3 regions of the Aneurinibacillus uraniidurans genome follow, and region 3 is predicted to be linked to each of the others. Evidence: riboswitches for the same ligand, from Rfam matches in the RefSeq annotation. Region 3 holds a riboswitch; each other region holds the start of a gene.
What was found. A riboswitch is a leader RNA that binds a small molecule or an ion and turns the genes downstream of it on or off. The one in region 3 is predicted to bind S-adenosylmethionine.
Positions count from the first base shown of each region.

Region 1 (10,195 bases), 1.2 Mb from region 3:
TTCATTTCGGTCATTTCTTCTGTTGCATATTTAATGCCTTCGCGTCCCATTCCACTTTCTTTTACACCGCCATATGGCATTTGGTCAACGCGGAAAGTAGGGAAGTCGTTAATCATTACGCCGCCTACTTCAAGACGATCCGATGCATAGAAAGCACGTTCGATATCATTCGTATAGAAGCCAGCTTGCAATCCGAAACGGGAATCGTTCACTGCATCGATTGCTTCATCTAGCTCATCATATGGGCTGATGACAACAACCGGTGCAAAAGTTTCCTGGCAGCTTACTTTAGCATGAGGTGGAACATCGACGATAGTGGTTGGCTTCACGATGTTGCCTTCTGTACCGCCTGTTAGCACGCGTGCGCCAAGTTTTTTAGCTTCCTCTACCCATTCAGCAATCCGGTCTACGTCGCGTTGTGAGATCAGTGCAGAGATGTCTGTGCTCTCATCAAGCGGGTCGCCGATGCGAAGGTTGTTTGTTTCCGCTACGAACTTTTCGACAAAGCCATCATACAGTGAACGATGTACGTAGATGCGCTGCAGGGAAATACACACCTGTCCCATGAATGTAAAGGCACCTGTTACAGTACGTTTCACAATGCGATCGATATCATAGCCTTCGTCGATAATGAGACCGGAGTTCGAACCGAGCTCAAGCACAACGCGTTTTAGGCCCGCTTTTTGGCGAATTAGTGTACCGACTTCTGGACTGCCTGTGAACGTAACGAGCTTCACACGTGGGTCAATTGTCAGCTCATCGCCTACTTCGCTACCTGGTCCAGGAATGACCTGGAGAGCACCTGCTGGCAGACCTGCCTCTTCAAACAAATCCGCGATGAAGTAAGAAGACAGCGGAGTTTGATCGGCTGGTTTTAAAACAACAACGTTACCGGCTGCGAATGCAGGTCCAAGCTTATGTGCAACCAGATTGAACGGGAAGTTAAATGGTGTAATCGCACCGACGATACCAAGTGGTTCACGAACGGTATACGCTACACGATTTTCCCCCATAGCAGATGCATCAAGTGGAATGGTTTCGCCATGCAGGCGGCGTGCTTCGTCTGCTGCAAACTGATACGTTTCGATTGTACGAGCAATTTCACCACGTGCAACAGTAATAGGTTTTGCGGCTTCCAGACAAAGAATGCGTGCAGCTTCTTCTTTGCGCTCAGCGAGCAGACGGGATACTTCCTGAAGAATGGCAGCGCGACGGTGAGCCGGCATTTTTGCCATTACTTTTGCTGCTTCTGCTGCATGGTCGATCGCTTTTTTCATGTCCGCGCGCGTTCCAACGGCCACGTCAGCAACGACCTCCCCAGTATGTGGGGAGCGGAGCTGTTTGTAGGAAGAGGCTTCTTGCTTTTGGCCTGCAAGATACAGGTGTTTCTTTTCTACGTTTTGAGTCATGATTTAGGCTCCTTTTCGTCTGATCGATTAGCGAGTTTGTAGCGCGGACACAGCGGCTTCGAGTGATTCTTCGATGATATCGAGACCTTCTTCGAGCTGCTCATCTGTGATCACGATTGGCATTAATACGCGAAGCACATTGCCAAACAGACCAGCGTTTAATGTAATAAGTCCACGTTTGTTAGCTTCAGCAACGAGATGAGTGACAACGTCTTTGTTTGGTTCGCGTGTTGCACGGTCCGTAACAAATTCAATGGCACACATCGAGCCGAGGCCACGCACATCTCCAATTATATCGTATTTCTCAGCAAGACGGTTGAAGCGATCCATAACTTTAGCGCCAACTGCGTTAGAACGTGCATTCAAGTCGTGCTTTTCAATCATATCAAGTACAGCCAGTGCTGCGCGGCAACCGAGTGGGCTTCCTGCGTATGTGCCGCCGAGTTCGCCTGGGTTTGCTGCGTCCATGATTTCTTTGCGACCGATAACACCACTGATTGGTAGACCTGCACCTAATGATTTAGAGATCGTCATCAGATCTGGTACAACATCGAAATGATCAATCGCGAATGTTTTACCTGTACGGCAGAAGCCAGTTTGAATTTCATCGGCTACGAATAACATGCCGTGCTCTTTACAAATTTTTGCTACGCCTTGTACGAATTTTTTAGATGGAACGACGAAGCCGCCTTCACCTTGTACAGGCTCCATTACAACGGCTGCAACCATTTCTGGTGCAACGTCGCCTTTCAGGAATGTTTTGAATTCGTCGAGGATGTATGTGTCATAATCTTCCTCTGTCATGCCTTCTGGACGACGGTAGGAGTAGTGGTATGGTGCTTTATAGATTTCAGATGCGAACGGACCGAATTCGTATTTGTACGGTTTTACTTTGCTTGTCATGGACATGGTCAGCAGTGTACGACCGTGGAAACCGCGTGAGAATACGATAACAGCCGGGCGTTTTGTATATTTACGAGCGATTTTAACCGCGTTTTCTACTGCTTCTGCGCCACTGTTAAGGAACATAACTTGTTTGTCATGATCTCCTGGTGCAAGTTTTGCCAGGCGTTCTGCGAGTTCGATGTATGGTTCGTACATCATTACGTTGAAGCCTGTGTGAATGTATTTATCAACTTGATCATGCAGGGCTTCAACTACCTCTGGTGCACAGTGACCAACGTTAATTGTACCGATTGCGCCTGCGAAATCGATGAATGTGTTGCCGTCTACGTCAGTAAGGAGTGCGCCTTCCGCGCGTTCTACAAATGTAGGAATGCCATAGCTAACGCCTTTTGGAACGTACTGTAGGCGACGGTTGAGAAGCTCTTGTGCTTTTGGGCCTGGCACTGGTGTTTTTACATTGGCAAATTTATAAGACATGGGTAAGGACCTCCTATATGTGTAATTGCAATATAAAACTATGCAATAATGATGCCAAACTTAAAAAAGAAGAAAAACAAAGAGTTTTCACGCAAAAAACGCAGATTTTAAGTCTAATATGACTTAAATATTATCAATTATGAATTAAATAAAAGTCTTGATGTTTCTAAAAAGTGCGTATATAATCAGATTCAATTATAAAACCAACTAAACGAATACGAATTCTTCTTTCTTATCCAGAGAGGCAGAGGGACTGGCCCGATGATGCCTCGGCAACCATTAAACCGCAGTGGTTTGAACGGTGCCAATTCCAGTAGCGTACGCTTGAAGATGAGGAAGAAGGGAACGCCATTATGGTGATTACGCCCTTCTTCTCTTACGAGGAAGGGCTTTTTGTACGTTATAAGCTGATTAATCTCATAAAAATACTTGAAGAATTGAGGGAGACAGATGCGGAAAGGAAAAGTATATCTGGTAGGAGCTGGCCCTGGAGATCCAAAGTTAATCACGGTACGAGGTGCAGAGTTGATTAGAGAGGCAGATGTGATTGTATATGACCGACTCGTCCATCCTCATCTGCTGACATATGCACGGGACGGAGCCGAGCTTGTGTACTGTGGAAAATTATCAGGCAATCACAGTATGCCGCAGGAGCAGATCAATCAGGAACTGGTGCGTTATGCACAAGCAGGCCGACAAGTCGTACGACTGAAGGGAGGAGATCCGTTCGTATTCGGGCGAGGGGGAGAAGAGGCGGAAGCTTGTGTAGAAGCAAACATTTCGTTTGAAGTTGTTCCGGGTGTGACAGCAGGCATTGCTGCTCCGGCATATGCAGGTATTCCGGTGACACATCGGGAGCATGGCTCATCGTTTGCTATCGTCACCGGTCATGCAAAAGCAGGAAAGTCGCCAACGATTGAGTGGGAAAAGCTGGCGACAGCGGTTGATACGCTCGTTTTTTATATGGGAGTAGGGAATCTGCCGGAGATTGTAAACGCATTGGTGTTTCATGGCCGTAGGGATGATACCCCCGTGGCACTGGTTCGCTGGGGGACATATATCGATCAGCAGGATACGCTCGTTGGCACGCTTGCGACCATTGTGGATGATGTGAAGCGCACGGGCTTTACATCCCCGGCCATTATTATCGTGGGTGATGTAGTCAAACTACGTGAGAAGTTGGCTTGGTTCGAATCGAAGCAGCACATCGTTCGCAATAGTAGTAGCGGGCAGGGGCTGATACGCCGCCTGCCGCAAGTCGCAGCCGCAGCTGGCTCGGCACATATTCAATAGAAGAAAGGGAGATGACGATGGGATACACACCAGTATGGGAAGCGAATAAGGAGAAGCTGAACAAGATGGAACTTGTGAAGCTTCAAAAAGATGGCTTGGATATTATTGAGGATATCCGAAACAACTTTTCCAAAAATGGATTTGACTCCATTCCAGCAGAAGACATGGATTTGTTTAAATGGGCAGGGGTTTATCAGCAGAAGCCAAAAAGCGATGGGTACTTCATGATGCGGGTCCGAATTCCATCTGGCATTTTGTCTGCGGAGCAGGCGCGTACGCTTGCAGGCATTGCCCGTGATTATGGACGTGATCTCGTTGATATCACAACGCGGCAGGCGATCCAGTTTCACTGGCTGACAGTAGAGCAGTTACCGGACATTTTTGACCGACTGGCGGCGGTTGGGTTGTCTTCCTTTGAAGCATGTGGAGACTGTCCGCGGACGATTGTCGGCAATCCGCTGGCAGGAATCGATCCGTATGAGTTGATTGATACAACAACGCTTGTACAGCAGTTGAGTGATACATTCCTTGGGAATCGTGATTTCTCGAATCTGCCGCGTAAATATAAGATTTCTATTTCATCTAATGTGTACAATGCAGGTCACGCTGAAATTAATGACCTGGCGTTTACTCCGGCTTCGAAAGTGATCGATGGGGAAGAAGTGATCGGCTTTCATATTTGGGTCGGCGGTGGATTGTCAGCACGCCCGTATTTGGCACAAAAGCTGGACGCCTTTATCCGTCCAGAGGAAGTGGTCAACGTATCGGTTGCGGTTACGGAAGTTTTCCGTGACTATGGCTACCGTGAGAAGCGCCATCATGCGCGACTTAAGTTTCTTGTCGCAGATTGGGGAGCTGAGAAATTCCTGTCTGTATTGAAAGAGAAAACAGGTGAGCTGGAAACAGCCGGAGACGACCGGACAATCGGCTGGAATGCAGGGTATTTCACAGGTGTTCACAAACAGCGTCAGGAAGGGCTGAACTATGTTGGACTTTCCGTTCCGGTTGGCCGTCTGGATGCAAATGAATTAGAAGAACTGGCACGTCTGGCAGATGAGTACGGTAACGGCTCGCTTCGCACATGTAATTCCCAGAACATTGTGCTTACAGATATTCCGGATGCGAATGTGGCGGCACTTTTGGAAGAACGTGCACTTGAGCGTCTAACTCCGGAACCGAAGCAGTTCACAGCCTTTGCGGTTTCTTGTACGGGCAACGAGTTTTGTAATCTTGCACTTGTGGAGACGAAAGAAAGAATGCGTCAGCTTGCTTCCTTCCTGGATGAAAACATTGAGCTGGATGAACCGATCCGTATGCATATGATCGGCTGCCCGAATTCCTGCGGTCAACGGAATATTGCTGATATTGGATTCCAGGGTGCGCTGGTGAAGACAGACGATGGTATGCAGGCGGCGTTCGATGTTTTTGTTGGCGGTACATTAGGGCTGGAAGCTAAGTTTAATGAGAAGCTAAAAGGACGTATTCTGGCGGATAAATTGCCGCATGTCGTCTTACAGCTTGTAGCGTTCTATAAAGAAGAGAAGCAGGATGGGGAAAGTTTCTTCCATTTCGCGCAGCGAGTTGGAACGCAAACCTTCTCCGAGCGAGTAGAAGCTGTGCTTCAGCAGCTGGCGTAACCTGATCGGGTAGCGCGGATGGTGAAAAAGGGGGAAGAACCGTGTTTCTGTACAAATTTGAAGTAATCTTTGAGGATCGAACAACAGCGGGGCTTGTCATCCTGCATGAAAATGAAGAAAAGGCATTTCAAAGTGCACAGAATGAGCTAGAGCGCTACTTTATTCCGAACAAGCCAGTGGCAGAGCTTGCGATTATTGAGAAGAAACTAGCAGGGCCGGGACGCGGCTACGTGGTGGAAGCATAATGCTTACGTATATTGCTATCGGAGTCGGACTGTTTTTTGCTATGAACATCGGAGCGAGCGGAACCGCCGCTTCGATGGGCGCTGCGTATGGTGGTGGGGCGATTCGGAATAAGCGTCTGGCGATGGTGATTGTGGCCGTAGCTGCGCTGTTAGGTGCCGTGATTGGCGGCGGAGAAGTGGTGAAGACGATTGGCGGCGGCATCGTTCCGACCCATCTGCTTAGTGTGCAGACGGTGATCGTAATTCTTGCGTCGGCTACGCTAACGCTGTTTTTCGCCAATATGATGGGAATACCGCTCTCGACTAGTGAAGTAACGGTTGGCTCGATTGTAGGAGTTGGGCTTGCTTATCGGGAGGTGTTCGTCGCCAAGCTAGCGGTTATCATTTCGTTCTGGATTCTCGTTCCAATCGTAGCATTTGGGATTGCCTTTACACTTGGCAAGCTGATTGGGCGAGCGGAGCAGAAGTGGCCGGCTTTGCAGGGGCAGGGAAGCTGGCGGCGTTGGCTTAGTTATCTGCTGGTAACAGGTGGTGCGGTTGAAGCATTCTCAGCCGGGATGAACAATGTAGCGAATGCCGTCGGTCCGCTTGTCGGTGCCAAAATTATGACGACGGAAGCAGGTATCTGGATTGGTGGCCTGTTCGTAGCATTGGGAGCAATTTTGCTCGGTGGAAAAGTACTGGAGACGAACGGCAAGAAAATTACATCGCTCTCTCTTCTTCAAGGAAGTGTCGTCTCGTTCACAGGTGGACTGCTGGTTATTATTGCGTCTGTATTTGGTATTCCAGTGCCGCTTGTCCAGGCAACGACGTGCGCTATTCTTGGTGTTGGCACGGCGGAGAATGGATTCCGTCTATGGCAGAAAAATGTGATCCGCCAGATTATCAAGGTATGGGTCGTGTCCCCTGTGACATCGCTTGTCGTATCGTATGCGATGGTAAATCTGCTATTACAGCCGAATCCATACGTGCTGATCGTAATCGTAAGCGTATTTGTGGCTACGATTGGGTTGCTCAGTCTGTCCCGTACCATCCGACAGGAGAAAAGTGCTGTTCATGATCAGGGAGGGGGAATTTGAGAATGAGTGTATCGTATGAAACGCTTACGGAGGAGCAGTATAAGGAGCTGAATGATCAGCTTCAAAGCAAAGACGCACTTGATGTTTTGAAATGGGCATATGGGCAGTTCCAGGATGATCTGGTGTATGCCTGTAGCTTCGGTGCAGAAGGAATGGTGCTGATTGACCTGATCAGCCGGGTTAAACCGGATGCGCGTATTGTGTTCCTTGATACGAATCTTCATTTTGCTGAAACGTATGACGTGATTGCAGAAGTGCGGGCGAAGTATCCGAAGCTGCAGATTGAAATGAAGCAGCCGGATCTGACCCTTGCTGAGCAGGAAGAACAGCATGGAGCTGAATTGTGGAAGAGCAGCCCTGATGTGTGCTGTCGTCTGCGCAAGATTAAACCGTTAGAAGACGTGCTGACAGGTGCTATCGCCTGGCTGTCCGGTTTGCGCCGCGAGCAGTCACCGACACGGGCAAACACACAGTTTATTAATCAGGATCATCGCTTTCATTCTGTTAAGATCTGCCCATTGATTCATTGGACATGGGAAGACGTATGGAACTATATTCGATTATATGAGCTTCCGTACAACAAATTGCACGATCAAAATTACCCGAGCATCGGATGCGCTCCGTGTACGCAACAAGTAGAAGGCAGGGGAGACTCCCGCGATGGACGTTGGAGCGGCACAGGCAAGACCGAATGCGGATTGCATTTATAAAGGAAGAAGGAGCGGAGAATATGAGCACAAGTCAACCACATGGAGGTCAACTGATAAACCGAGTTGATCTTTCTTACAACACAACAGCCATTACACAAGAAATTGAACTGGATGCATTTGCGCTATCTGATCTGGAATTGTTGGCAATCGGAGCTTTCAGCCCGCTAACAGGCTTTCTGAACAAAGCCGATTATGAGCGAGTTGTGCAGGAGATGCGCTTAGCGGACGGAACGGTGTGGAGCATACCGATCACACTTCCTGTTACGGAGGACAAAGCACAAAGTTTACAAGCAGGTGAAAAAGCAAAGCTCGTCTACAATGGTACGGTATATGGTGTAATCGAGATTTCTGAATTGTACACACCGGATAAACAAAAAGAAGCGGAACATGTATATGGCACAGCTGATACCGCTCACCCAGGCGTAGCGAAACTGCTTGAGCGCCCGGATGTATATGTGGCGGGCTCGATTACTCTTGTGAATCGCCCGGAGAAAGACCAGTTCGCTTCGTTCTATCTTAATCCGACTGAGACGCGAGCTGCATTTGCCGAGCGTGGCTGGAAAACGGTAGTGGGATTCCAGACGCGCAACCCGGTGCACCGCGCCCATGAGTACATTCAGAAAACGGCACTTGAAATTGTCGATGGTCTATTCTTGAACCCGCTGGTTGGGGAAACCAAATCGGATGATATTCCGGCAGATATCCGCATGGAAAGCTATCAGGTGCTGCTTGAGAATTATTATCCGCTTGACCGTGTGTTCTTAGCGGTATTCCCGGCAGCTATGCGTTACGCAGGACCACGTGAAGCGATCTTCCATGCGATGGTTCGCAAAAACTATGGCTGCACACATTTCATTGTGGGACGCGATCATGCTGGTGTTGGAAACTACTATGGCACATATGATGCCCAGCTTATTTTTAGTAATTTTACAGCGGAAGAACTCGGTATTACGCCGCTCTTCTTTGAACATAGCTTTTATTGCAAAAAGTGCGGGAACATGGCTTCTACGAAAACATGTCCGCACGGTGCGGAAGACCGCCTGATTCTCTCCGGTACGAAAGTGCGTGAGATGCTCAGTAATGGTGAAGCACCACCACCAGAATTTAGCCGCCGGGAAGTTGTCGATGTGCTGATTCGCGGTATGAAAATTGCAGTAGCATCACATGGGGAGGTATAAAGGTGGCTGAACATAATCAGAATATCATCTGGCACACAGCAGCCGTAACCAAACAAGACCGGAGGAAGTTGAATGGACACGGAAGTGCGGTATTGTGGTTTACCGGTTTGTCTGGTGCAGGTAAATCGACGCTTGCGAATGCGGTAGAGCAGCGTTTGTATGAGCGAAATTTACGTACGTACCTGCTTGATGGGGATAACATTCGACATGGGATCAATCGTGATCTTGGCTTTAGCCCGGAGGATCGGACAGAAAACATTCGCCGTATCGGGGAGGTTGCAAAGCTGTTTGTTGATGCAGGGGCAATCGTGTTAACGGCTTTTATCTCTCCGTATTTATCAGATCGGGCGCTTGCTCGCCAGCTGGTAGAAGAAGGAGAGTTTATTGAGATTTATGTACGTTGTGCGTTAGAAGAATGTGAAGCACGTGATCCAAAGGGATTGTATAAAAAGGCGCGTGCAGGTGAGATTCCGGAGTTCACGGGTATCTCTTCCCCGTATGAGGAGCCGGATCAGCCTGAGCTGATTGTTGAGACCACTGGACAGACGCTGGAGCAATCAGTTGATCAGGTGATTGCTTATCTAGAACGTAGCGGAGTAATTTAACAGTATAGAGAAGGGATGAGCATAATGAAGTAATATGCTCATCCCTTCTCTTATCTTTGCTGCCTATGTTTTTCTAAAAGACTAAACATACATAGCAAGCCTGCGTATTCCTTCTTTAATTTCATCAGGCGATAAATTGCTATATCCTAGTATAATTTTATTTTGGTGTCTTCCTTTGCGTATAGAATGCTTTTCAACTGGGTAAATACGAATGTTACTTTCCTCTACTTTACGTACAGTTTCCTCAGAAAAATGAACATTATCAAATGCCGCAACCATATGCAATCCTGTCGAATCTCCATAAATTTTTAGCCCTTTTGAAAAAGAATCATGTAAACAAGTAATAAGGAAATCACGGCGTTTTCGATATACTTTTTTCATCTTTCTAATATGTTGTTCTAAATGACCTTCTTTAACAAACACAGCCAGCGTTAGTTGTTCGAAAGTTGGAGAATGAAGATCATTAAACCATTTCAGTTCTCGACAATGGTGAATTAAATTTTGTGGCAGAATCAAATATCCGATTCGTAGTGCGGGGGATAATATTTTACTAACTGTTCCGATATAAATCACGCGTTCCGGCTCCAAGCTTTGTAATGAACTAACGGGAGGTCCTGCGTAACGGAATTCGCTATCATAATCATCTTCTACAATAT
Region 1 covers NZ_CP116902.1:3,289,523-3,299,717, reverse strand. Annotated here, with positions in the region: gene PO771_RS16490 (aldehyde dehydrogenase family protein) at 1-1,409, opposite strand, end outside; gene gabT (4-aminobutyrate--2-oxoglutarate transaminase) at 1,437-2,792, opposite strand; SAM riboswitch class I at 3,022-3,129, shown strand; gene cobA (uroporphyrinogen-III C-methyltransferase) at 3,243-4,085, shown strand; gene PO771_RS16475 (nitrite/sulfite reductase) at 4,103-5,722, shown strand; gene PO771_RS16470 (DUF3906 family protein) at 5,764-5,967, shown strand; gene PO771_RS16465 (sulfate permease) at 5,967-7,046, shown strand; gene PO771_RS16460 (phosphoadenylyl-sulfate reductase) at 7,049-7,756, shown strand; gene sat (sulfate adenylyltransferase) at 7,777-8,934, shown strand; gene cysC (adenylyl-sulfate kinase) at 8,937-9,539, shown strand; gene pdxR (MocR-like pyridoxine biosynthesis transcription factor PdxR) at 9,621-10,195, opposite strand, start outside.
Region 1: it holds a riboswitch for S-adenosylmethionine, as region 3 does, so the genes downstream of both, cobA (uroporphyrinogen-III C-methyltransferase) here and PO771_RS03130 (sugar ABC transporter substrate-binding protein) in region 3, are expected to answer to the same signal.

Region 2 (10,195 bases), 1.2 Mb from region 3:
TTGTCTTCACAATGTGTTCTTCTAGCTCATCTCTAGGCTCATTATCGTAATGACTCCTCAAGTAGCTTGTGCGACCAAAAGTATGAAATTCAAACAAAGAAGCGATGAAAATACTGAGAGCGAAAATGCCATACGGATTTATTGTTTGTTTCATAAGATATGTATAAATAATATGGCCACAAACGGCAATGACGGATAGCCAAAGCACAGTAATAATGAGCTTTTTTTGTGCAGTAGTCATTAGGTTGCTCCTTATCTTTCTGGAATAAATAAATCATCGACTGTCACGGCGAGTGTATGAGCCAATTCAAAAGCTAGTTTTAGCGTCGGGTCATACTTATTGTTTTCAATTGCGTTAATGGTTTGGCGAGAGACGCTGCAAAGTCGCGCTAACTCATCTTGTGAGATTCCTTTTGCTTTGCGAAGTTCACGAATGTGGTTCTCCATTGTTCACCACCCTTATGTAAAAAACTTTTTACATTCCCATTATAGAAGTAAACGATAAATAATGTCAAAAACTTTTTACAAAAATCTAAATGGTCAAGAACACACTTTGTTTTAGGATATGAAGAACATAGAAGAAAGTAGCCTGGAAACAGTGTTCACAGGATTATAACTTGACCTATTCTAGCCAATTCCATAGAATGACGAGTATATATGGTCTGGGGGGTATAGGTAAAATGAAACGATTCAGCAGCACAACACGCATGTGGCTAGGCGCTGCTTTATGTGCTGTCCTGATTGCTGTCGGTGGATACTGGATGTACATGTACACAGCCAAGTCCGGTGGAATGCCAGAAGAAGGCATGGACATGTCGGGTACACACGCGTCAGCACATTCAGAGAGTGGAGAGCATGAAGGGATGGAGCACGTTACACCGTGTACAGAATTTGTGCCGGATACCGTGAAGCGTCCGATAAAAGAATTTACACTGGTCGCGCAGACAAAGACCATTCAGCTTGCTTCCGGTGAAAAAGTAGAAGTGATGACGTACAATGGCACAGTTCCTGGACCGGAGTTACGTGTACAGGTGGGGGATCGTGTTCGCGTTCATCTGAAAAATGAAATGAAAGAATCAACAGCGATTCACTGGCATGGTGTAGAACTTCCATGCTCTCAGGATGGGGTAGCAGGCATTACACAGGATGCAGTGAAGCAAGGAGAGAGTTACACATACGAGTTTGTCGCGCAACGTGCCGGAACATTCTGGTATCATTCGCATCAGTATAGTGCTGAACAGGCAAAAAAAGGGTTGGCAGGCAAGTTAATCATCGAGCCAAAAGAAAGGAAATATGACCGTGATTATGCGGTCATGCTGCTAAAGCTTTTAGATACGTACTACATGGTAGATGGAAAAGAAAAAGTTCAGACATTTGCGGCGAAGCCAGGTGAAATGGTTCGTGTTCGTCTCATCAATGCCGATAATTTCACACATAACATGACAGTCGTTGGTGCTCCGTATCAGCTTCTTTCCATTGATGGGTTCGACTTGAATGAACCAACCAAAATTGAAAATAAGCTGGTTGCCATTGGTGCAGGCCAGCGAATGGACTTCTTGTTTCGCATGCCAGCTAGTGGGTCTGTACAAGTCGTAAGCGGAGATACGGAAGAGAAAGCGCGGCAGTTGCTGCGCATGAATTTTGGTAGTGGTGAGGGAAATGCAGGACCTCCTGCGGAGAAGATTGCCTCATACCCGGTGGTTGATATTTATGCATATGGAAAACCAAAAGCCGATGCGCTCTCCACAATCAAGCCCACCCGCTCGTATGATATGACGCTAGGAGATGCGATCGTAAAAGATGAGAACGGCAATCCGAAGCTTGTGTATACAATCAACGGGAAGGCGGGTATGGACATTCCGCATCTGATGGTGAGAAAAGGCGATGTAGTTAAAATGACATTCCGCAATCCGAGTAAGCTTGACCATCCGATGCATCTACATGGCCATGCATTCAAAGTATTAACCCGGAACGGGAAGCCAATCAGCGGAAGCCCGTTGTATATGGATAATATCCTCGTACGTCCGGGTGAAACGTATGAAATTATGCTCAAAGCGGAAAATCCAGGTCTATGGATGTTGCACTGCCACAACCTGCCGCATGCCACATACGGCATGAGTACGATGATGAACTATGAAGGGGTCAGTACTCCATATCGTGTCGGCGGAAAATCGGGTAACTTCCCGGATTAAGATGAGAATTCTATTGAGGAAATGAAAACAGGAGGGCTCTTCGTAAAGAAGAATCCTCCTGTTTTTTTGTTGTACAAATGTTATGCTTGAGTGCTCGGCTCCTCATAGATCGCTTCCCAGCCTGCTGGTGTAACGAAAATTCGGATACATTTGATTTTACGGTCGTCGCATAGCGTGAACCAGTGACGTGCATAGGCTGGAACCGAAATCAGATCGCCTGGCTCCATGACAACATCGAAGTAGCGACCATCCGTAGCTTTCAGTGTAAAGATGCCGTGCCCATCCACGCAGAAGCGTACTTCGTCGTCTGTATGATGATGCTCGGCTTTAAATTTATCGAGGAGGGCATCAAGGTTCGGAGTAGCATCAGAAAGCACGATAATGTCTTCGGTTTGATAGCCACGGCGTGCGCTCAGTTCAGCGATTTCTGGGCGGAATGATTCGATGATTTGTTGTTTTTGTTCATCAGTGAGCGTGTAGTTTTCTTTCAGTTCACCAGTTAGACGCTCCACACCCCAATTTTCATAAATAACATCTTGTGTTTGCAGATACTGAGCAACTTCGTGTCCTTTTACGATTTGCTCCTGTGTATCACGGAATGTAATGTATGCCATCGTTACTACCCCCTGTATAAAAGTAATAGGATTATGCCTGTACGGCTAAGTGGCGCACTTGCAGCCACTGAAGATGATACGAGAACAAAAATTCAAATGATTCAAGGTGACGTTTTGCTTCGAAGTCATTGCCGCCCCAGGCATAAATGCCATGGTTGCGAATTAAGACTCCAGGGATGCGTGGATCGAGAACATTTTCCACAGCATTCGCAAGTTTTGGGATATCCGCATAGTTTTCGACGATCGGGATGCGAATCTCGGCACCTTCTTCCCAAATTCCGAGACCTTTGATCAGCTCCTGATCACGCAAGGTTACATAGCCGACATCGCCGTATAGCTCAGAGATGAGATTGTTTGCAATCGTATGAACATGGAATACAGCTCCTGCTTTCGGAATGTTACGATAGATTGCGGTATGAATTTGTGTTTCAGCCGACGGTTTAAGCGACGTCGTTTCGTACGGCTTGTTTTCAGCATCGACGACAAGGTAATCATTTGGCGTCGAGAGGGTTTTATCCTTTCCGCTGGCTGTTACGGCAACTAGCAGGGGAGAAGAGCTGATTTTGACTGATAGATTGCCACTTGTACCGGGGAACCAGCCTCGGGCGGCGAAGGTAAGTTTGGCCTGATCCAACTGTTGAAATGCAAGTTGGCGGGCTTCATGTGTGAATGTGCTCATGATGCTCCCTCCGTTTTTACGTGAAGTCGTTTCAGTGCGTCGATACAGTCATAAAAATCAGCAAAGCGGTCGTATGCAATACCAAGCTCTTCGCACTTTTCTTCCAGATACGCACGAGCGATCACCGCATCAGCAATTTTTGCCCCTTCTAGGTCGGTAATGCTGTCTCCGATCACGACTTTGAAATAGTCATCGCTACGATAGCTGCGATTCACAGTTGTTTTACACATGCCGCAGTCCACATCACAGTGCTCATCACATGTATATGGATAGATGATGTTAACATATTCGCCTGTGAAGTCTGCCTTATTGCAATAAATTTTCGGAATACGATCTGCATACGGAGCAAGAATCGGTTCAATGAAGAAGTCGATGCCGTTGCTTGTCACAAGCAGTTCGATTTCATGCGTATGACAGAAGTCGACGAATTCTCCGAAACCAGGTCGAACGACGGCGCGCTGTAATACGAAGTCAGTCATCTCCTGACGCTTCTCACTGGAGATCAGAGCGAAAAGCGCATGGACGCCAGCACGCAGACTTTGTTTTTTAGCAAACATATCATCTACGATACTTTTCCATTCTGGCGGAGCGAATTCAGCCATGATATCAATAATGTTGTCTTTCTCAGTAATCGTGCCGTCAAAGTCGCAAAAGATCACAATTTTTTTACTCATGTTATGCGCCACCCCACTTATCGAGCGCAACTGCAAGCGGAGCGTTATTTGCAGCTGCTTCTCGCAATGTCTGCCCATTTACGACTGCGTCGATGGCAGCACGGAACGCTCGACCACCGTCAGCCGCTCCATTCGGATGACCATGTACACCGCCGCCTGCATTAATGATGACATCTGTGCCGAAATCTTCATATAGTTGCGGCACAAGACCCGGGTGAATGCCAGCAGATGGAACCGGGAAGGCCGGAGCACCTGCGCTTTGTTTAGTCCGGGCGTGGTCAGCGATAGCCAGTGCTTCTTCACGTTCGAGTGCTACCGAGCCATACGGAGATGGATATAGAATGAAGTCTGCACCTGCAAGACGGTTTAGCTTACCAAGCAGGAGCGGAGAGGCGATGCCGTAGTCCGCTGCTTGATAGAAAGCACCTGCAAGTGATGGATGCGCCATCAGCGGCACGGTAATATCCGGGTCAGCAGCAAGACGATGCAAAATTTCGAAGCCATATGGCAGCACATTCAGCAGCAGGCAGTTTGCTCCGTTCTCAATCGCATATTTGGCACGGTCAACAATTTCATGTACTGGACCAGTCAGATTGGCTGCGTACAGCACAGGGCGTCCAGCCTGTTCGATGATTCGGTTATAAGCAGCCAGACGTTCTTTTAGCGGAGCGCGATCATCAACAAAAAAGATTTCGTCGTCTTTGACAAGATCCACTCCACCTTCAATTTGCGCGGCGAACTGTGTTTCCAGGTCTTCAAGCGGTAGGCCGAGACATGATTTAAAGATGCTCATCAGAAGTGGACGATCGTACACACCAAGTTTCTCTCGGATGCCTGTAATGCCGAATTTTGGTCCAGGAAATTGAGCAAGCAGGGAAGGTGGGAATTCAATATCGAGCAGTTTGATTTTTCCATCCATCGACAGTTTGCCGAACACGGTTGTGAGCAGAGCCGGAATATCGGCTGTAATGTTGCCAGCCGGATAATTGATCGCAATTGTTCCTTGCTGGATGCCATTTACTTCGCGCTCAATCTGAACATCCGCTACACTTCCAAGATAGGGTGCGAGCAGTTCCTGGCGGGCAAGTGGGAGATCAGTCCAGCTGCCGACCGTCATACCGACCGCGATGCCCTGTGCTTTTTTATATAAATCTTTACCTTCTGTCTGATACGTTACCGTAATGAATTCACTCATAGTTTATAACCAGCCTTTCTCACGGAATGGTATACAAAAAACGCCCTCCTTCAGAAAGAAAGAGGGCGCTAACATACAAAATAAGGCGTCAATCTTATCTTTCAGAATGAACTCATTCTGTAGGAATTAGCACCTTTCCTTTTCACCAAGAATGGTGAGCTGGCAGGTTGCCGGGCGTCATAGGGCCAGTCCCTCAGCCTTCTCGCGATAAGCGTTTTCGTACGATTTGAAATTATATTTCAAATTCTAAGTGGTAAAGAATAATGTGTCAACTATCTTTTTTAATTTTCTTCCCCGGTATGTGTGTGATACGCGTATACAAGCTTGTTTAAATGTTCGAGTTGATTGGCATACTCGAGCATCTCGGATACGACCGGGAACAAATGGAGCCAGTGTCCGTCATCTTCTTCCTCAGGTGTATGTTTAACTTTTGGATAGAGGGACATGAATTCATGCAGGAGACGTTGGTTTTCTTCATAAATGGGCTCTGGCATCTGACCGGTATCACGCGGCTTGAGTACTCCCTCATACAGCATGAGAATGTCCTGGTGATACGTAGTTAATTCTTCAATCTGTTTCTGGATGAGTGGGAACAAATGATGATCCGTCTCGAAGGAAGAATAAATATGCCGTTCAAAGGTGCGAAGCATATCCATTTCCTTATAGAGTACGACCAGCATCTGTCGGAATATGACCAGTTTTTTGCTGCTAGAATATGTAACTTTGCGGAAGCGAGTTACTTCTTCTGTGTATAAGTCATATAGTGTTTCTACGCTTTTAAATCCTGTTTTAATCTTGATTTTTTCCGTCCGGAACGCTTTTTCTTCCATTTCATTATGGATCAGTGTTCGCATAAGCAAGGAGAATTTCTCACTTAGTTTTGTTACCTCGTCAAGCAGGCGCTTCTCATAGCGAGGTGGCAAGAATACGGCATTCACGAGTGCCGCAGAGAAAATCCCGATGACAGTTAGAGAAAAACGGTTCCAGGCAAACATCAAATCGTTGCCTGTCTGTGTCTCCATAACAGATACAACCGTTACGATACTAAGAACAAGACTCTCTTCGAGTTTTAAGCGTAAATTAATCAGAATGACGATCATGACGACGACACCGACAATGATCGGTTCTGACCCTAGATAATACGCAGCAGCCACACCGAGCACAGCTCCGATTGCATTTGCTTCTAACTGTTCACGTAATTGCTTCCAGGTGCGGTACAGTGTCGGCTGAATACTGAGCGTAGCAGCAATTGCAGCAAGGGCTGGTGGCTTTAGTTCGAACCAGTTGCAGACGAACAGAGCGACGATGAGGGCAATGGCTGTTTTGATAATACGGGCTCCGACTCGCATAGATCCTCCCTATATAGTTGTCTAATAATGTATAGTACCACGAAATATGGATAGAAGTAAGGAGTTTATTTAGATGAAAAAACAAAGGCAACCGCTCCTGGGAGAGAGCGGCTGCCGGTAAAGGTGGTAACTCACACTGCAAGTTGGGAGCTGTGCAGGTGAAAAGGAAACACAATTATTCAGTAGCAATCGATGGATCAGCCTGTTCTTTCACTGGCGTCAGCATCATAAAGTGCTCGCTTGCATTTGCAAGCAGGCGTGCGATGTCTGCTGCTTTTTCTGGCTGTCCGCTTGCTTCAAGCTCTGCGATATATTCGCCAAGCAAGTAAGCTACGTCTTCTTGGCCTTTTGCATTCAGCGGCTGGATCGTTACTTTAGCCGCTTTAGCCAGACGACGTTTAATGGCTGCTTCGTCGAGGCCTAATTCTGGCTGGATGCGAAGGTATACAGTACCGCCAGTCATACCAGAGCACATCCATGGACCTGGATCACCCATTACGAGTGCGCGGCCATTGGTCATATATTCAAACGCAAAACCTTTGATATTGGCGCGTGCGCCAATACCGCCAGCTGCATCATTTAATGGTTGTTTTAATTCTCCACCGATAATGACATCGGCTCCAGAGAGACGAATGCAGGCGCGTGCATCTGCGTTACCCTGTACAATGTACAAACCTTTTTGTGCGCCATAGCAGAAGCTTTTGCCCACGGAGCCGTTGATGAATTCGCCGCGTGTATTTGGTGATTTCATAATCGCCACACGTCCACCGAATCCAGTTTTACCGACGCCATCTTGTGCACCGCCCTGTACGCGGATGGATACACCTTCTGCATTGAAAGCTGCGAGACCATTGCCTGGTACACAGCCATTTGCAAATGTGAGCGAGACTTCCGGCAGATTTACATAGCTGCCATCCAGGTATGGTTTGACACGGGCACCGGAATAACGGCTTCCGAGCACACGCTGATCACTTAATACGTTTGTGAACGTCTCGTTGATCGGTGCATTTGGTGAGGCGTAGCTGTCCTCTTCTTCGATAATTTCACCATTCGGCGCAACGAGTACACGAGCTTCAATTGGTTCAGCAGGAGCGAATGGAGCGCTTGTCAGCATAGCGGACAGGTCCATCTGCGCCAGACCATGAGTTTGTACCAGCATATCTGCACGACCAACCATATCCTGTACACGGTCGAAGCCAAGTTCAGCTGTAATCGCACAAAGTTCTTCACCAATTGATGTAAATAGGCGTTTCAGATTTCCGACTGCTACGTCAAATACACGCGGTACGAATCGACGCAGGCCGTGCTCTTGCGCTTCTTCTACGGACTCGATCTGTGTTGCGATCCCGACATGACAAGTATCGAGGTGACAACCGCGGCATGTTGTACAGCCAACAGCCAGCATAGCCAGTGTACCGAAGCCAACGCGGTTGGCACCGAGTAAGATCAGTTTTGCTACATCGTGTGCACCTTTCACACCGCCATCTGCCCACAGTTCTACTTGATCGCGTAATCCGGCTTCGATCAGAGCAGTATGTGCTGCTTTTACGCCGATCTCAACCGGCAGACCTACGTGTTGAATGGCGTGGACACGGGCTGCCCCGGTACCACCATCGAATCCGCTGAGTGTGATGTAGTCTGCACCTGCTTTGGCAACGCCGACTGCGATGGTTCCGATGTTTGGTACAATCGGTACTTTGATACAGACTTTAGCCTGGTGGTTCGCTGTTTTTAATTCAGTTACAATTTGTGCCAGATCTTCGATCGAATAAATATCGTGGTTATTCGACGGAGAGATCAAGTCAGAACCGAGTGTAGCGTTACGAGCTGCGGCAACTTTTGCTGTTACTTTTCTGCCCGGTAAGTGACCGCCTTCACCTGGTTTTGCCCCTTGACCGATTTTGATCTCAAGCAAGTTGGTCGAGTTAGCAAGCTCGACGTTTACCCCGAAGCGTCCGGATGCAATCTGTTGTCCGCGTGTTCGTGGATATTTGCCCAGCATATCTTTAATTTCACCGCCCTCACCGTTGAGGCTGATCATATTTAATTGGTCAGCTGCTTCGGCATAAGCGCGGAATGCCGTTTCGTTTTGTGAACCGAACGACATCGAAGAGATGAGGAACGGCAGACTGTGTTCACCGATCGTAGTATCTACCGTTGTTGAGTCGACGGATTTTTCTGCTTTTTCTATAGCAAAGTCGGCTAAATGACGAATCGAGAGCGGATTTTCTTTTTCCAGCTCGATCAATTTATCAGCGAATTCGCGGTATGGAAGGCTACCGGATGCTACTTCCCCGATTGATTTCCAGACGCGCGGCCACATATGGAAAACCTTCGCTGGTCGTGCCTCGTCTGTGCCGAATTCTTCGTAACGTGCTTTGCTGTCTGCTTCCAGGTCGGCAAATGATGTACCGGATGTATTGCTGCCGCAGAAGTTTACGATACCTAGTACGTCCGCCACTTCTGTATGCAGACCGATGGAGGAGAACAGGCGGGCATAGCCACGAAGTTCATGAATTCCGATCGTTGAAATAACTTTTTCAAGACCTTTCGTCAGCGTGCTATACAGATTCTCTACCGCTTGTACTTCTCCTTTTGCATATGCAACAGTAAACAGGAGGTACGGAGATACCGCATCAGCTCCTAGACCAAATGCAATTGCAAGGTCATGCAGATTGCGAATCGCAGCAGAACGAAGTACAAGACTTACCTGACGACGTAAATTGCCAGATGTGGATGGAGCTGTTTTGAGTGCCTGATCTACTTTGGAGATGACCAGATGTGGATCAATCCAATACTGTTCATCCTGATGAGAAGCACTATCATCAAGTAAAATGACACGAGCGCCCATTTGTGCGGATTGTATCGCACTGGTTGCAATCCGGTCGAGTGCTTGCGGAATTGTTTCGCCTGCTGTGAAAAACACTGGAAGGATATGCTCATGGTCACCGAAATGTTCCATTAATTGTTCAACAGAAACGGTATTCAGCTTATCAGCAAGTTCTTGCATTTCTGTACCTTCAAGCAGGAGCGGAGATGGAACTTCAATGCTGGCAGTGAGCGTTCCGTTTTGCGGGAACAGATCAGGACGTCCACCAAGTACCATACGTGTCGAGAAATGCTCAATCTCACGTTCACGGTCAATCGCTGGATTGGTAACGACTGCTACACTCTCTTTAATGAAGTCAGCCAGATTCTGACGTGCACTAGAAATGGCTGCAAGCGGTGCATCATGACCGAGAGAACGAATGGGTTCGGCACCGTTAGTAGACATTTGTTCAGCGAGTTGAATGTGCTCGCGCTCCCAACCAAATGCTGCATACTGTTGATTGTTTACAGATTCAAGAACATCAAATGGTGCCTTTGCTTTAGCTATTTTCGGGAATGAAAGTTGTGCGCGGAAGCCTGTAAAATCTGCGCGTTTCCCGGATCGTTCTAGAATGCTATTTTGTACATCGCTGTGAGAGAGAACGGTAATCGGCTGTCCTGGAT
Region 2 covers NZ_CP116902.1:3,260,616-3,270,810, reverse strand. Annotated here, with positions in the region: gene PO771_RS16345 (DUF6442 family protein) at 1-241, opposite strand, end outside; gene PO771_RS16340 (helix-turn-helix transcriptional regulator) at 253-447, opposite strand; gene PO771_RS16335 (multicopper oxidase family protein) at 681-2,192, shown strand; gene PO771_RS16330 (1,2-dihydroxy-3-keto-5-methylthiopentene dioxygenase) at 2,273-2,806, opposite strand; gene PO771_RS16325 (methylthioribulose 1-phosphate dehydratase) at 2,838-3,485, opposite strand; gene PO771_RS16320 (MtnX-like HAD-IB family phosphatase) at 3,482-4,159, opposite strand; gene PO771_RS16315 (2,3-diketo-5-methylthiopentyl-1-phosphate enolase) at 4,161-5,354, opposite strand; SAM riboswitch class I at 5,446-5,568, opposite strand; gene PO771_RS16310 (FUSC family protein) at 5,636-6,703, opposite strand; gene PO771_RS16305 (glutamate synthase-related protein) at 6,879-10,195, opposite strand, start outside.
Region 2: it holds a riboswitch for S-adenosylmethionine, as region 3 does, so the genes downstream of both, PO771_RS16315 (2,3-diketo-5-methylthiopentyl-1-phosphate enolase) here and PO771_RS03130 (sugar ABC transporter substrate-binding protein) in region 3, are expected to answer to the same signal.

Region 3 (10,195 bases):
TTGATTCGATCGCTTTTTCGGCCCACAGTGTACGGAATTCTGCTTCAAATGTAGTCCATATGTCTGTAATCGTATCAAGCAGATACGCCTGGTATGATTCACGTTCCTGCACATTAGTGGCATGACCTTCCTGTGCCACATAGTTCAGCAGCAGGTTAGCAATGACTGCACCGATATCGAAGCCCATTGGACCGTAGTAGGCAAACTCCGGGTCGATAACTTTCGTGTCTTCTTCTGTTACCATGATGCTTCCTGTATGCAGATCACCATGCAGCAGTGCCTGCGTGCGCGTGAGAAAGCCTTCTTTCAGCTTTGCGACTTCCAGTTTCAATGCGTCATCATGCCAGAGTGCTTCTGCTTGTTCACGAATAAGCGGATTGAAGCTGTTCGTTGCTGCATCGTAATACGGATCGGTAAACACGAGGTCTTCCGTAATTTTGCATAATTCAGGATTAGAGAAGGAGACAACACGTTGTTTCTTCTCGTACGGATGCAATGCCAGATCAGACGTTAGGAACAAGGTGCGCGCCAGAAAAGTACCAATATGATTTGCAAAATTCCGATAATACTTGCGAGCAACAAGCCCTTTGCGCATAATTTCGTATGCAGACAAATCTTCCATTACGGTAAGGGCCATTTCGATGTCATAGTGGTACACTTTCGGCACGAAACCAGGACATAGCTCATCTTGGAGAATTAATGCTTCGCTTTCGATACGGGCACGGTCAAGTGTGAGCGGCCACGATTCTCCGACGACACGTGCATACGGAAGAGCCTGCTTGAAAATAATGCTTTTGTTTGAAACCTCATCCTGGATATGGAATACGAAGTTTAGGTTTCCATCCCCAATTTCACGGCTTGTAAGCTTTGCATCGGCTGGGAACAAGCCGGGGATGTTGCGCGCGTATTCTACTGCTTCTTGTTCAGTAAGCATACGGTATGTGGACATAAGTTCAATCTCCTCTCTAAACAAAAAACGCCCCTCTTGGTTAGAAAGAGGGACGTGTACATGTGTGTGCATCCTTATCTTTCAGAACCGTTGTTCTGCGGGAGTTGGCACCTTACTGTTCATGCAGCAGGTTGCCGGGTGTCATCGGGCCCGTCCCTCGACCATCTCGTGATAAGTCAATCCAAATGTAACAGTCGTACGAATTATTTGTCAAGAGTGAAAATACGCGAGAGTGAAAAAAGTGAGAGTAAAAAAGCTTGGTGGTGGCGGAGGGGATGGTAAAAACTCAGAGGGGATAAACGCTGGGGTTGCCATCCTGATTCGCTCTACTGGAGAAAAAGCTGGGTAGGGAAAACAAAAGGACGGGTTCGTTCTCTTTTGCCATCCCCTCTACCAACGAAACTTTTTCTCTCTGCGTTTTACTTTGTGAAAGAATAAAAAGCTAGAAGATCAAGAGATGTGCTTGGTTTTGAGTTATATAAAGCTATGCCGGTATGGGAGAAGGAATGAGCAATGAACGCTTTTACGCGTTGCTCATTCCTTCTCCCATACCCGCCGCCACACTTTATACAGGCTCAAGAATTCCAAGCACTGCTTTAAAAGTTTGTGAAAAAACTTGTTGACAGAATAATTTGGTAGGCGCTATGATTAGTTCCAACAAATCACATACGCAATTCGATTTTGACTCTCATCGAGAGAAGGCGGAGGGACTGGCCCGATGATGCCCGGCAACCTGCCTGTGTTCGCACAGGCAAGGTGCTAATTCCTGCAGGAGTAATCCTGGGAGATGAGAGGCTACCGATGCTTTATAAGTGGGGGCCTCTCTTTGTGTACCAAAGAGAGGCCTTTTATATTTATCACAAGTAAAAAGGGGAGTATGAGCATGGTAACAAAGACAAAACAACTCATTGCCGTTCTGCTGATTACGCTACTGGCAGCGTTCGCAGCAGGATGCGGCCAACAACCGGCTGGCGGAACAGGTGAAAAGAAAGAAGCCGCAACAGGGCCACTTGCAGGAAAGCGGATCGCGCTTGTTATGCAGCAAAATCTCGGTACCTTTTCTTCTCAGTACATTAGTGGGGTCAAAACAGAAGCTGAAAAATTCGGCGGACAGGTAACGGTGTTTGCAGCGGATAACGATCTTGGACGTATGTCTTCTAATCTGGATGCAGCCATTAACCAGAAGTTTGATGCGATTTTGATTGACCACGGTACACCTGCCGCTCTGCTAAATGGGGTACAAAATGCTGTTGCCAAACACATTCCGGTTGTCGTATTCGATGCCGACGTTAAAGCTCCGGGCGTAACGGTTCTGCAGCAAGACGATAAGCAACTGACAAAATTAACGCTGGATAAACTCGCAAAAGATGCAGGTGGCAAAGCTAACATCGTAAAAATCTGGGTAGCGGGCTACGCACCGATGGAACGTCGTCAGGCTGCTTACAAAGAATTTATGGCTAGCAACCCTGGTATCAAAGAAGTAGCCACATTCGGTGCGGCAACACAAAACACAGCACTGGATACACAGGCACAGATGGAAGCGATTCTGAAAAAATACCCGAACAAAGGTGAGATCACCGCAGTATGGGCAGCGTGGGATGAATTCGCAAAAGGTGCAACTCGTGCGATCGAGCAAGCTGGACGTACGGACATTAAAGTATACGGCATCGACATGAGCGACGAAGATCTACAGATGATCCAAAATCCGAATGGTCCATGGGTAACATCAGCAGCGGTAGACCCGAAAGACATCGGACGTGTACAAGTGCGATATGCGGCACAAAAAATTCATGGCGATAAAACACCGGATAATGTGGTGCTAAACCCGGTAGTAGTTAATCGTGAAGAACTTCCGAAAGAAAAAGTAACAACCGATCAACTGAGTCAGCATATCAAAGCGTGGGGCAACAGCACGCAAGGCATAGCAGACTGGATGAAAAAATAAGCTAGGGGAGGCCCTGCCTACTTTTATCAAGCAGGTGGGGCACATTCCTTATCCGAGAACCAGCAAGGGGGAGACAAGATGGCACAGCAGGCAGCACGTCTTATCATGACAGACATTACAAAATCGTTTTCCGGCGTGCCAGCACTTCAGGGCGTTAGCCTGACCGTACAGGCTGGTCACATTCATGCGCTGCTCGGCGCAAATGGAGCAGGAAAAAGTACACTGATGAAAATACTTTCCGGCGCGTATCAGACAGATGGCGGGATGATTGAACTCGATGGACAGACGCTATCAATTAGCAGCCCGGCAGATGCTAAGGCACAGGGCATCCACTGTGTGTATCAGGAAGTAGATACAGCGCTCGTTCCATCACTGACCGTGGCGGAAAATATTTTACTCGACCGAGGACCAGAACGTGGCAGACGTCGTTTTCTGAACTGGGGCTCCATGTATAAAGAGGCGGACGACATTTTACGTAGGATTGGCTACGAGATTCCGGTGCGTAAGAAGGTGGAGGAGTTAACGCTTTCGGAGAAACAGATTGTCCTTATTGCTCGAGCGGTGTCACAACAGGCGAAATGCGTGATTTTCGACGAGCCAACAGCCCCTTTAAGCATTGAGGAGGCAGAGCGTCTGTTCCGGATTATGAATCAATTGAAAGACGAGGATGTTGCTTGTATTTTCATCTCACACCGTCTTCCAGAAATTATGCAGATATGTGACACCGTTACCGTTATGCGCGATGGCTGCCATATTTGGACGAAGGCAAAAACGGATATTGACATTCCAGAAATTGTCGAAGCGATGCTCGGTGCATCCTTTACCGAAGAATACCCAAAAGTGAAGACGGTCATTGGTGAGACGTTACTTGATGTGCGAGAACTGCGTCGAGGTACCAGGGTACGCGGAGTAGATTTTACGGTGCGAAGCGGCGAAATTGTGGGGGTTGTCGGATTAGTGGGTGCCGGTAAAACAGAATTATCCCGTCTCTTATTCGGTGCAGATGCAGCGGATGGAGGAGAGATTTTGTTGCGCGGCAATGCCGTGCGCCTGCGCGAACCGGCGGATGCAGTAAAAGCCGGTATCGTGCTCGTACCAGAAGAGCGACGCAAAGAAGGCATTCTTGTAACGGAGAGTGTACGGACGAATCTCACGCTACCCGTGCTTAAAGCGTTTAGTCGAAGCGGATTCGTTCAGCGAAGTCGGGAAAAAGCACATGCCCAGGCGATGATTACTGACCTTGGAATTAAAACGCCGCATGAAGAAGAAACCGTGGGATTTTTAAGCGGTGGCAACCAGCAAAAAGTCGTGATTGGTAAATGGCTGGCGACAGATGCCGATGTGTTTTTGTTCGATGAGCCGACTAAAGGAGTCGATATTGGGGCCAAACGTGATATTTTCAACCTGATTGGCAAGCTCGCACAGGCGGGAAAAGGGATTGTGTACTTCTCCTGTGAAATCGCAGAGATTGTTGGCATCTCAGATCGCGTGCTCGTTATGTGTGATGGACGCATTGTCAAAGAGCTAGTGGGGCAAGACGTTACACCAGAGACGATTTTACTGTATGCAAGTGGAGGAACGGACTGATGAATAAAGTACTGGATTTTTCGTATAAGTATGGGGCTATTCTTGTTATTGTGGCGGTGCTTGTGTTTTTTAGCATCGTTAACCCGAATTTTCTTACGTATGACAACTTGACTGATATTTTACGCTCGATTTCCATTACAACACTGGTAGCGATTGGTGTCACGTTCTCGCTCATTGTGGATGGATTCGATCTATCAGTTGGTTCAACGGTGTCGCTCGTTACAATGGTTACGGCATCATTAATGGTATGGTATCAGCTACCGCTCATACTGGTTATTCTGATTCCGCTCGCATTAGGTGCACTCGTCGGACTGATCAATGCTTTCCTCATCGTGAAAATCCGTATTCCGGATCTGTTAGCGACATTGGGCATGCTGTATATCATTGCAGGCTTGCATAAAACATACAGCCAGGGCTTCTCGATCTATAACAATATGCCATTGCCGGATGGCTCGGTTGCACCAGGTGTGCTGAGTCAATCTTTTCTCTGGATTGGCCAGGGAAAAATTGTAGGTGTTCCCGTGCCAGTTGTGATCATGCTGATCGCGGTTTTCACTGTACACGTATTTCTGACGTATACACGTGCGGGTCGTGTGCTCTATATTACCGGGGGCAATCAGGAAGCGGCACGCCTGAGTGGGATTTCGGTTAATAAAGTGCGACTTGCAGCGTATGTGTTGTCCGGTGTGTTTGCTGCACTCGGAGGCATTTTGTTTACGGCACGAGTTGGTTCCGGTCAGATTGATGCCGGATCTCCACTTTTAATGGAATCGGTGGCAGCAGCATTCGTTGGATTTTCTGTATTGGGAGCGGGGAAGCCGAATGTGATCGGAACGTTTTTTGGAGCAGTGTTGATTGGGCTTCTATTGAACGGTCTGACGATGTTGAATCTGCCGTATTACGCATTTGATATTATCAAAGGGCTTGTACTCGTATTTGCGCTGTCGATTACGTATATTCATGTGTATCGCAAAAAAGTGTAGCGAGTAGACGAAAAAGACAGGACAGTCTCAGTAGCTTATGAGATTGCCCTGTTTTTTTTCATCTGTTTTTCTATACCGTAAATTTTTTTAAGTTTTGTTCCAGGCTTTCTGCAAGTGTAGATAGTTCTCTCGCACTCGCGGTCATTTCTTCTACACTAGCTGCCTGCTCTTCTGAACAGGTAGCTACTTGTTCGGAGGCAGTTACATTCATTGTAGTGATCCGGGCAATTTCATCGACCGCTCTGTACATGTTCTCGATATTCCCTTTAATATGTACCAGTACATTCTTAAGGGAGGTTGTCTCTGCTTCGGTTTGCTGCGCCATTCGTACAATGTTATCTAGAGACTGTCCTCCTTGTTCGATGATGTGAACTTGTTGTTTTACGGCTGTAAGACCGTTTTCCATAGCGTGGGTTGTTACGATTGTTTCGGTTTGAATATCCTGAATCAGATGTGTAATTTGTTCAGCTGATTTTTTCGATTCTTCTGCTAGACTGCGTACTTCATCTGCGACAACGGCAAATCCTTTTCCGTGTTCACCAGCTCGTGCCGCTTCAATCGCTGCATTTAAGGCCAGTAGATTTGTCTGATTCGAGATATCCGTAATAACAGTGACAATTTTATCGATTTCTGCAGAGCGTTTTCCTAAGTTTTGAATGGATTCGGTAGCAGAGGATACAGTTTTAGTAACGGTCTGTAAGTGCTTCATTGCCTCATGAATGGCTGTCTGTCCTTCATATGCTGCGGTAGTAGATAAAGTAGCATGCTGTAAAGTATTTTCCGCTTGCGTATAGCCTTCGCTTATTTGTTGTTTCATGTCATTCATCGATGTATGGACGAAAGTTGTCTTCTCCGCCTGTATGTTTGCTTCTTCTGCGACTTCCTGAATCGTAGCCGACACTTGATGAGATACTTCGCCTGTCTGTACAGCGGAGTTGGCCAAATGATTGGCTGAAGTTGCTACCTGCTTAGATGCTTTGCGGACGTCTATAATAATCGTGCGGACTTTTGCCATCATGTCATTAAAGGCTGCTGATAGTTTGCCAAGCTCATCCCGGCTCTTTATGGGCAGTTTTATTGTTAAATCTCCTTCGGCAGAAGCGAGCTGTTCGGTCATGTTTGTTAGGGTTGCAAGCGGACGAAAACTGCGGCGCAGGGCAATAAAAAACACGAGGAGACCAAGGATGAGGATCGATACATTGATGCAAGCGATAATGGGCATGTTTTCACGCATCACTTCGCTATTAATTTCGCTGACCGCACCGGCTTTTATATCTACGCCTAGCACACCGATTACTGTTCCGCTTTTATCTTTAATTGGTACAAAAGCAGAAAGATATGTTCCGTACTTTGGGTCGGTAATTAATGGGGTACTGCTGGCTTTTCCTTGAAGGACAGGAGAGATTTGTTCCGGGGCTGTTACGGTTACCTCTTCGTTAATGGGGGAGGCACTATCTGAATTTCTTGGCTGGCCGTCTACTAGAATTCGCACTTTATTTTGCTCATCTAGCTTTACGGTATAAACGTATAAGGCTCCGATTTTTTTCCGTACATCATTTAACCGATTCCGTAATCGCCAGTATCGTTCGTCTTCTGTCGGATGAGCTACAAACGCTTTATACTCATCTTCATCTACGAAAGAAGCGGCATTGATTGCTGTCTGGATCGTAAATTTCGCAATGGACTTTTCTACCGTTGTGCTCATATTCGTAAATAAAAACAGCGTATTAACTCCGATAAGCAGTGCCATGATAACGGCGGCTAACAACGAAATCTTCTTGATAAGTCCCATTCTCATCCCCCTGATAGGCTATCTCTATTATCTGTGGTAAATAATTACTTTTGATATCTATGTAATCATAAGACATGAACCAGAAATAAACAATAGGATTTACGGAAAGAAAACTACCCCCTTACGTATATTCAGATTTACTGGGAAAGATGTAGCAGCAAGGGTGATGGCTGTGATTTTTTTTGTGGTATTATGAAACGAAACAGGTAAGGATGGAGAGTGACGTTATGCAGCAACGTACATATAAGGGCTATTTATTAGACTTAGATGGCACAATTTATCGAGGGGGAGAGGTAATCCCTGAAGCGATCGATTTCATTGCGCGGCTGACCGTTCAGGGCATTCCGTATTTGTACGTGACGAATAATTCTTCGATGACGCCACAGCAGCTTGCAGATAAAGTACAAAAAATGGGCATTCCTACAAAACCGGAGCAGTTTTTCACATCAAGTATGGCGGTAGCAGAAACGATTCGTAAAATGGAAGATGAGCGACAAGAACAGCGCCAGGCAGCTGTTCTTGCGATTGGCGAAACAGGACTTTGCACCGCGCTTGCAGAGAAGGGGATTGCGGTTACAGATAAAGCTCCTGCTGATTATGTGGTTGTTGGCATTGATCGCAGTTTTTCGTATGAGAAGATGAAGCAGGCGACACTTGCGATCTATGGTGGTGCACGTTTCCTATCCACAAATTGTGATCGGGCAATTCCTACAGAAGAGGGGCTTGTGCCAGGCAATGGTGCGCTGACAGCATCGATCGCATATGCAACAAATCAGCAGCCACTCTATGTTGGCAAGCCAGAAGAAACGATCATCAAGCTGGCCCTTGAGCGTCTAGGTCTTGCGGCAGAAGATGTAATTATGGTAGGAGATAATCTTGAAACAGACATCGCTTGTGGAGAAAATGGTGGTGTAGATACGCTGCTTGTGTACACAGGATTTAGCCGGGCGGAGCATATCGAGACTTCGCGAGTGAAGCCGACGTACACGATACAATCTTTAACGGAATGGACTGTATAAATCAAATAAAAGCCTGACATGCCTGCTTATAGTGGAATATGTCAGGCTTTTTTTATCTACTACAATACCTAATGTTTAGAATTTGTTCAGTAATAACGTGTATAATGTAGTCAAAATATAATAGGTATATTATCATGGTATAAAGAAGGTGCTAAAAAATACAGAGAAAATCGGATTATCTATAAGAATTTTCATAGCTGCTAGTCATAAGGAAGGTGTACATACTTTGTTTATTTTAGTTTTGACGTTGTTCCGGGATATTCTATTTTTTTCAATTCTTATTACATTGTTTATTGCGATAAAAAAAGGCATTGTCTTGAGAAAAGAGATAAAAAAGAAACGCGAGCAGTTAAAAAGACAGGCGCAGCAATTAATCCAAACGAACTCGTCTATGGACAGTAAATAATAGAGGCTGAGGATATTGGACAAAAAATTTGAGTTCCAAAAAATTAACTAAAGCCTGGCAAATCCCTTATAGGGGAGTATGCCAGGCCTTTATTTATAATTCTTGTAATTCTCTAGTAGGGATTTAGCAACTTTCTTTGTTCATGTAACGTCGATAGGGTAACTCTAGAGGATTATGGAATAACTGTATAGTACAAGGAGAGGGATCACTGTGAAAAAAATAACCACTTTAGCTCTTACAACTATACTGCTAAGTAGTTTAACATTTAGCACTGCATTTGCTTTTACAGATGTAGATAAAGGGCAAGCAGAAGCGGTTTCGTTCTTAAAAGACCGTGGAGTTGTAAGCGGAATTGATCACGATCATTTTGTGCCGAAAGGGAAGATTAGCTATGCACAAAGCGTACAAATGATTGTAAAGGGCCTGGGTTTAAATCTGAATACGATACGTTTTAGTACGCCACCCGCAGCATCAAATATTTACACAAATATCCCGAATAATGCCTGGTATTCAGATGCTTTTGTTATTGCGTATTATAATGGTTTAGAGATTCCGAAAGACGTGAACCCGAATGCAACCATTACACGGGAACAGTTTGGCGATTTATTAATTCGTGCTTTAGAAAAGAACGGCGACTTTCCAACGGTGAAAATGTTTATAGAGATCAAGGATGAGGATCAAATTAATCCAGAATATCAAGGTAGATTACAGCGGATGCTTCTTTATAAAATAACTGAACTTGACAAGGCTGGTAAGTTACATCCAAAGAGTGACCTAACACGAGGAGAAGCCGCTGTTTGGATATATAATGCCATTCATGTTTTGGATGCACATACATCAAAAGTGGTAGCACAGTAAGCCGCTTTCATTTAGTTCCAAAGCGGCGGTGAGCAAGTCGACTGGCTGCTGCCGCTGCAATTGCACCGACAATATCGTCAAGGAAGGTATGACAGACACCTTCCTTTTTTTCATTTAATCTCTTGAGAATACCTGGTTTTACCTTATCAATATATCCGTAACTGGTAAATCCGATGCTTCCGTACACATTCACGATGGCGAGTGCGAGAACCTCATCAATACCATATAACCCTTCATCTGTTTCAATAATACATTGCAGCGGGTCAATCAGTGCTTTTTGTTCGGCTAACATATCTAACTGAATCCCGGTAATGATGGCATTTTGAATCTCACGCTTTTCTAGTACGCGCTCAATATTGTGTAGACACTGCTCACGTGTGAGATCGGGATAATATGGTCTTTGTAAATATTCTACGAGATCGACCAGATCATCCATTGACACCCCGCGTTTGGCAAGCAGCTGATAGGCGGCACTGCGGACTTTCTCATCTTGAACAGCCGTATCCATATTGCTCATCCGCATACATCCTCTCTGGAATAGTAAATGGTAATAAGAAAGATTTTCTCTTACCTTTCCCCTTCCAGCTTGTACTTATTCAACACGTCTTTACCACCAGTTACCTCTAGTACGGTTCCAGTAATAAAGTCAGATGCTT
Region 3 covers NZ_CP116902.1:605,694-615,888, forward strand. Annotated here, with positions in the region: gene mtnK (S-methyl-5-thioribose kinase) at 1-949, opposite strand, end outside; SAM riboswitch class I at 1,021-1,127, opposite strand; SAM riboswitch class I at 1,635-1,743, shown strand; gene PO771_RS03130 (sugar ABC transporter substrate-binding protein) at 1,833-2,894, shown strand; gene PO771_RS03135 (sugar ABC transporter ATP-binding protein) at 2,973-4,481, shown strand; gene PO771_RS03140 (ABC transporter permease) at 4,478-5,464, shown strand; gene PO771_RS03145 (methyl-accepting chemotaxis protein) at 5,535-7,256, opposite strand; gene PO771_RS03150 (TIGR01457 family HAD-type hydrolase) at 7,484-8,275, shown strand; gene PO771_RS03155 (S-layer homology domain-containing protein) at 8,892-9,539, shown strand; gene PO771_RS03160 (phosphatidylglycerophosphatase A family protein) at 9,547-10,056, opposite strand; gene PO771_RS03165 (SDR family oxidoreductase) at 10,107-10,195, opposite strand, start outside.